One region of the Streptomyces sp. NPDC008163 genome, then DNA from elsewhere that is predicted to be linked to it. Evidence: riboswitches for the same ligand, from Rfam matches in the RefSeq annotation. Region 1 holds a riboswitch; the other holds the start of a gene.
What was found. Region 1 has a riboswitch for glycine ahead of gcvP (aminomethyl-transferring glycine dehydrogenase). Riboswitches for the same ligand answer to the same signal wherever they lie in the genome.

Region 1 (3,188 bases):
TCGGCGGTCTTGACGACGACCACCTTCATGCCGGCCATCACGGCGCTCGCGGCGTTGGTGCCGTGCGCGGAGGACGGGATCAGACAGACGGTGCGGTTCTCGTCGCCGTTGGCGCGGTGGTACGCGCGGACGGCCAGCAGCCCCGCGAACTCGCCCTGCGATCCGGCGTTCGGCTGGAGGGACACCGCGTCGTAACCGGTGACCTCGGCCAGCCGCTCCTCCAGCTCTCGGATCAGCGTCAGGAAGCCCTGGGCCTGCTCGGCGGGCGCGAACGGGTGCAGCGCGCCGAACTCGGGCCAGGTGATGGACTCCATCTCGGCGGTCGCGTTCAGCTTCATAGTGCAGGAGCCGAGCGGGATCATGCCGCGGTCCAGCGCGTAGTCGCGGTCGGCGAGCTTGCGCAGGTAGCGCAGCATCGCGGTCTCGGACCGGTGCTGGTGGAAGACCGGGTGGGTGAGGATCGTGTCGGTGCGCAGCAGCGCCTCGGGCAGCGCGTCCTCGGTGGTGGCGTCCAGCGCCTCGACGTCCCCGTCGGCGCCGAAGGCGGCCCAGACGGCGGCGACCTGGGTGCGGGTCGTCGTCTCGTCGCAGGCCAGCGAGACGGTGTCGGCGTCGACCAGGCGCAGGTTCACGCCGCGCTCCCGGGCGTCGGCGACGACCTCGCCCGCCTTGCCGGGGACGCGGACGGTGAGCGTGTCGAAGTAGGCGCCGGTCACCACGTCGACCCCGGCGGCGCGCAGGCCCTCGGCGAGGATCGCGGCGTAGCGGTGGGTGCGCCGGGCGATCGTGCGCAGCCCCTCGGGGCCGTGGTAGACGGCGTACATGCCGGCCATGACGGCGAGCAGCACCTGGGCGGTGCAGATGTTGCTGGTGGCCTTCTCGCGGCGGATGTGCTGCTCGCGGGTCTGGAGGGCCAGGCGGTACGCCTTGTTGCCGTCGGCGTCCACGGAGACGCCGACCAGGCGGCCGGGCAGGCTGCGGGCGAACTTGTCGCGGACCGCCATGTAGCCGGCGTGCGGGCCGCCGAAGCCCATCGGGACGCCGAAGCGCTGCGTGGTGCCGACGGCGATGTCGGCGCCCAGCTCGCCGGGCGAGGTGAGCAGCGTCAGGGCCAGCAGGTCGGCGGCGACGGTGACGATCGCGCCCAGCTCGTGCGCCCGGTCGATCACGGGCTTGAGGTCCCGGACGGCCCCGGAGGCGCCGGGATACTGGAGGAGCACGCCGAAGACGCCGCGCTCGGCCACCTCGGCCGGGATGCCGTCGCTGAGGTCGGCGACGACGACCTCGACGCCGGTCGGCTCGGCGCGGGTCTCGATGACGGCGACGGTCTGCGGCAGGGTGTCGGCGTCGACCAGGAAGACGCCGTTCTTGACCTTGCCGACGCGCCGGGCGAGCGCCATGGCCTCGGCGGCGGCGGTGCCCTCGTCGAGCAGCGAGGCGCCGGAGGTGGGCAGGCCGGTGAGCTCGGCGACCATCGTCTGGAAGTTCAGAAGGGCTTCGAGGCGGCCCTGCGAGATCTCGGGCTGGTACGGCGTGTAGGCCGTGTACCAGGCGGGGTTCTCCATGACGTTGCGCAGGATGACCGGCGGGGTGAACGTGCCGTAGTAGCCGAGCCCGATCATCGGGGCGAGGACCTGGTTGCGGTCGGCGAGGCCGCGGAGTTCGGCCAGCACCTCGGCCTCGGTCCGGGCCCCCGGCAGGGCCAGCGCCTCGGCGCTCTTGATCACGTCGGGCACGGCGGCCGCGGTCAGCTCGTCCAGCGAGCCGTAACCGACCTGGGCGAGCATCTTCGCCTGCGCCTCGGCGTCGGGGCCGATGTGGCGCTGCTCGAAGGGGATGCCCTGTTCCAGCTGCGTGAGCGGGGTGCGACGGGGGGTCATGGTGGAGGCCTCCTGGTCTGTCACGACCTGCGAGGGGCACCGCGGCGTCGGGTGCCCTGACGGCCTCCCCCTCTGTCATCTCAACCTGAGAGCTTCACCGGCACCACACGGGCGCCGGCTTTCACCGTCGGTGAGGGAGAGGCTCCGTACGGCCCTTCGGCCGCGCGCAACCCGCCCTGCTTTCCAGAGTGACCTCGTCCGTGCGGTACGGGGGCCTGAGAGATTCCGGGGAGGATTTGCTCCTTCGGCGTCCTCCGGATGGGCTCCGGACGACTCTCCCGCACGGGGTCAGCAGCCATGACCAGCCTACCAGCGGGGTACCCGACGAGAATTCTCGAGTGGCCAAGACCACGGAACTGCATTTCTGTAGTCCCTGTGGACCAGCCGCGACCAGTGTGGGAGGGACCGTGCAGACCGACATCGACCCGCGCAGCCTGATCGGCCGCAAGGCCTTCGACCGCAAGGGCACCAAGATCGGGACCGTGGACGAGGTCTACCTCGACGACGCGACCGGGGTTCCCGAGTGGGCGGCCGTGCGCACCGGTCTCTTCAGCCGTGACGCCTTCGTCCCGCTGGAGCCCAGCGAGTTCGTGGACGACACGCTCCATGTCCCCTTCGACCGGGCGCTGATCAAGGACGCGCCCGACTTCGGCGTGGGCCGCCACCTCTCCCCCGAGCAGGAGCTCCAGCTCTACCGGCACTACGGCCTGGACGCGGCGCCCGGCGCACCGGCCCCGGACCGCGACTTCGGCCGGCTGGCGGGCCAGGAGGAGTAGTCCGGCGGGTCCGGGACGAGCGGCAGGGGGTCGGCGGCCCGCAGCGCGGGATCGTCCACGCGGAACGTACGCACCCGGCCGGGTGCCGTGGCCCCCGGTTCCTCGAACCGCACGGTCACCCGCCCGACCCCGCTCCCCTGCACCCACCCGTGTCCGTGGACCTCGTGGCGCACATCGTGCCCGGCCGGCCAGCGGCGCGCCGCGAGCTGCTCCGCCTCTTCCGGCCCCGTCCCGGGCTCCGCGGGTCCCTCACGACCGCCTGAACCGTCCCCCGGCCCCGCGTCGCCGTCCTCCGGCGGGGCCGCCGCCGCACGCTCCCCGGCGGCCTGGGCGAACAGATCCTCCTGCGTGAAGTCGGCGAGTCCCGTGACCCCGACACCCAGCAGCCGCACCCCGCCGGTAGTGTCCACGGCCTCCAGGAGCCGGGCGGCGGCCTCCCTGACGACCGCGGGGTCGTCCGTGGGGCCGCGCAGCGTCTCGGAGCGGGTCAGCGTGGAGAAGTCGTACCGGCGCACCTTCAGCACCACCGTGC
Region 2 (3,188 bases), on a different contig from region 1:
CCGGGCCGTCGAGCGGGGTGCGCCCGGCCCGGCACAGTTCGGCGACGGCGGGCGGGGGCAGCGGCAGGCCGACCGCGCCGCCCGGGTTGACGGCGATGCCCAGCTGCGGGGGCAGTCCGCGGGCGAACTCGGCGGCCGGGGCGATGGTGAAGGACATCTGCGCCCCGACGCAGCTGAGGAACTGGTGCTCGGAGCTGTAGACGGGGACGTAGGCGGCGCCGTCGATCTCCATCGCCGGCAGGTCCAGCTCACCGGCGGCGGGCCCGCCGCCGTTGGGAAGGGGGACCCAGACGTGGCTGCGGCCGAGCACCTCCAGCAGGCGGCCGCCCGCCTCCGGCGTGCCGAGCGAGGCGCCCAGCACCTCTTCGAGTTCATTGGCCGGCCAGCCGCCCTGCGGCAGGCTCCCGGTCTGTGCCGGAATGTCCACTGCTTCCCTCTCGCCCCGTTGCCGTGCAGCAAGAGGGTACGGCCTCGGTGGTCCTCCGTCGCTCCCCGGGGCCGCCCGGAAAACACTCGTTCCCGGCTACCGTCCAGCCGTTGGACGGTCCGTTTTCAGCCGTCGGTCTGTGCGTCTGCGAACGTGATGCGGGTAAGGGCCCCGGCCGCCTCGCGGTCGAGCAGCACCGCCGAGGCGCAGCCGTGCGGCAGCAGTCCGGCCTCGGTGTCGCGCAGCAGCCGCCGCACGGCTCTGCGGTGCCGGGCGAAGGCGTACGCGGAGACGCCCCGGCCGCGCTCGCGCTGCCCCTCGCGCGCGGTCCGGGCGGAGACGTCGAGCAGGACCAGATGCAGGCCGGTGCCCCGGCGCCGGGCATGGCGGGCGAGCAGGGTGCGGACCCAGCTCTGCGTACCGCAGTCGTGGACGACGGCCGAGGCGCCGGAGCGCAGCACCCGCCGCAGCCCCCAGTAGTGGGCGAGGCGGACGAGCGGGCGGTAGAGGACGTACGGGAGTAAGCCGGGCAGCCGGCGGGCCCAGCGGTCGCGGGTGTCCTGGGAGTCGACCGCGTGCGCCGGTGCGGTGCGGGAGATCAGCGTCGACTTGCCGCTGCCGGGGAGCCCGGAGACCACCACCACGTCCCCGGCGGCGAAGCGGAGGGCGCGCGGGCCGCGCCCGGACCGGCCGCGCAGGTCGCGGACGACGGGCGGATGGGTGCCCACCGCCTGCCGGGGCGGTGAGCCGGACTGCGCGGGCAGCGTGGTGCTCGTGGTTCCCGCGGTCGTGGCGTAGCGCAACGTCATCGCCTCCCCCTGGCCGTACGGCCGACGCGTGCAGGACCGATACCTACCCCTGAAGTGTAAAGAAAAGGTAATGCGAGGCAACCGTCCGACCCGCCGCGGAAGCGTGACGGGCTCCACCGGTCCCGGCGCCCCACTCCCCCGGAATGCGTGCGATGATGACCCCGCCAACTGCATACAGGCCGCTTGAATCCGCGCGGGAGAGTCCCGGTCACCGTGCCGGGCGCCGAAGGAGCAAGATCCTCCCTTGAATCTCTCAGGCCCCGTACCGCGTGGATGAGGCAGATCTGAAAAGCGAGCCGCCCGGCGGCTCCACCCAAGGTGCAAGCCGAACCCCGGTGGGGTCTCTCGGCGAACCTCTCAGGTTCCGATGACAGATGGGGAGGGATCGTCCTCACCGTCGTCATGCCCTGGGAGCCCGTTTCATGAGCAGCACCCCTCGTCTCACTGCCCTCGATGCGCTGCATCGTTCGCTGGGCGCCACCATGACCGACTTCGCGGGCTGGGACATGCCGCTGCGCTACGCCAGCGAGCGCGACGAGCACAACGCCGTCCGCACGAAGGCGGGCCTCTTCGACCTGTCCCACATGGGCGAGATCACGGTCACCGGCCCGCAGGCCGTGGACCTGCTGAACTACGCGCTGGTCGGCAACATCGGCACGGTCTCCACCGGCCGGGCCCGCTACACGATGATCTGCGCCGAGGACGGCGGCATCCTGGACGACCTGATCGTCTACCGCCTCCAGGACACGGAGTACATGGTCGTCGCCAACGCCGGCAACGCCCAGCTCGTCCTGGACACGCTGACCGAGCGCGCCGCCGGCTTCGACGCCGAGGTCCGCGACGACCGCGACGCCTACGCGCTGCTCGCCGTCCAGGGTCCCGAGTCCCCGGCGATCCTCGCGGCCGTGACCGACGCCGATCTGGACGGCCTGAAGTACTACGCCGGGCTGCCCGGGGTGGTCGCCGGGGTGCCCGCGCTGATCGCCCGTACCGGCTACACCGGCGAGGACGGCTTCGAGCTGTTCGTCGCGCCCGGCCACGCCGAGCAGCTGTGGCAGGCGCTCACCGACGCGGGCGCCGCGCACGGCCTGATCCCGTGCGGCCTGTCCTGCCGTGACACGCTGCGCCTGGAGGCGGGCATGCCGCTGTACGGGCACGAGCTCACGACCTCGCTGACCCCGTTCGACGCCGGGCTCGGCCGGGTCGTGAAGTTCGAGAAGGACGGCGACTTCGTCGGCCGCAAGGCGCTGGAGGCCGCCGCGGAGCGCGCCGCGACCGCCCCGCCGCGCAAGCTCGTCGGCCTGCTCGCCGAGGGCCGCCGGGTGCCGCGCGCCGGCTTCCCGGTCGTCGCGGACGGCCGGGTCATCGGCGAGGTCACCTCCGGGGCCCCCTCCCCCACGCTGGGGAAGCCGGTCGCCATGGCGTACGTCGACGCGGCGCACGCCGAGCCGGGCACCGCCGGAGTCGCGGTGGAGATCCGAGGCAGCCACGAGCCGTACGAGGTCGTGGCGCTCCCCTTCTACAAGCGCAAGAAGTAGAACCGTAGGACCCGGCCGGTGCCGCATACGTGACGCGGTCCCGTCTCACACCGTAAGACCATCGTTCATCCGCACTCCCCGCGTACAGGAGAATTCAGACCATGAGCAACCCCCAGCAGCTGCGGTACAGCAAGGAGCACGAGTGGCTGTCGCCCGCCGAGGACGGTGTGGCCACGGTCGGCATCACCGAGCACGCGGCCAACGCGCTCGGTGACGTCGTCTACGCGCAGCTCCCCGAGGTCGGTGACGCGGTGACCGCGGGCGAGACCTGCGGCGAGCTGGAGTCGACCAAGTCGGTCAGCGACCTGTACTCCCCGGTGACCGGTGAGATCACGGAGTCCAACCAGGCCGTCGTGGACGACCCGTCGCTGGTCAACTCCGCTCCGTTCGAAGGCGGCTGGCTGTTCAAGGTAC

Region 2: another riboswitch for glycine. It lies ahead of gcvT (glycine cleavage system aminomethyltransferase GcvT); the one in region 1 lies ahead of gcvP (aminomethyl-transferring glycine dehydrogenase).

Annotation. Positions count from the first base shown of each region.
Region 1 covers NZ_JBIBHG010000010.1:9,501-12,688, reverse strand. Annotated here, with positions in the region: gene gcvP (aminomethyl-transferring glycine dehydrogenase) at 1-1,880, opposite strand, end outside; glycine riboswitch at 2,074-2,171, opposite strand; gene ACFZAT_RS22115 (PRC-barrel domain-containing protein) at 2,288-2,656, shown strand; gene ACFZAT_RS22110 (DNA polymerase IV) at 2,581-3,188, opposite strand, start outside.
Region 2 covers NZ_JBIBHG010000001.1:1,003,562-1,006,749, reverse strand. Annotated here, with positions in the region: gene ACFZAT_RS04720 (enhanced serine sensitivity protein SseB C-terminal domain-containing protein) at 1-427, opposite strand, end outside; gene ACFZAT_RS04715 (AAA family ATPase) at 553-1,236, opposite strand; glycine riboswitch at 1,421-1,514, shown strand; gene gcvT (glycine cleavage system aminomethyltransferase GcvT) at 1,659-2,774, shown strand; gene gcvH (glycine cleavage system protein GcvH) at 2,876-3,188, shown strand, end outside.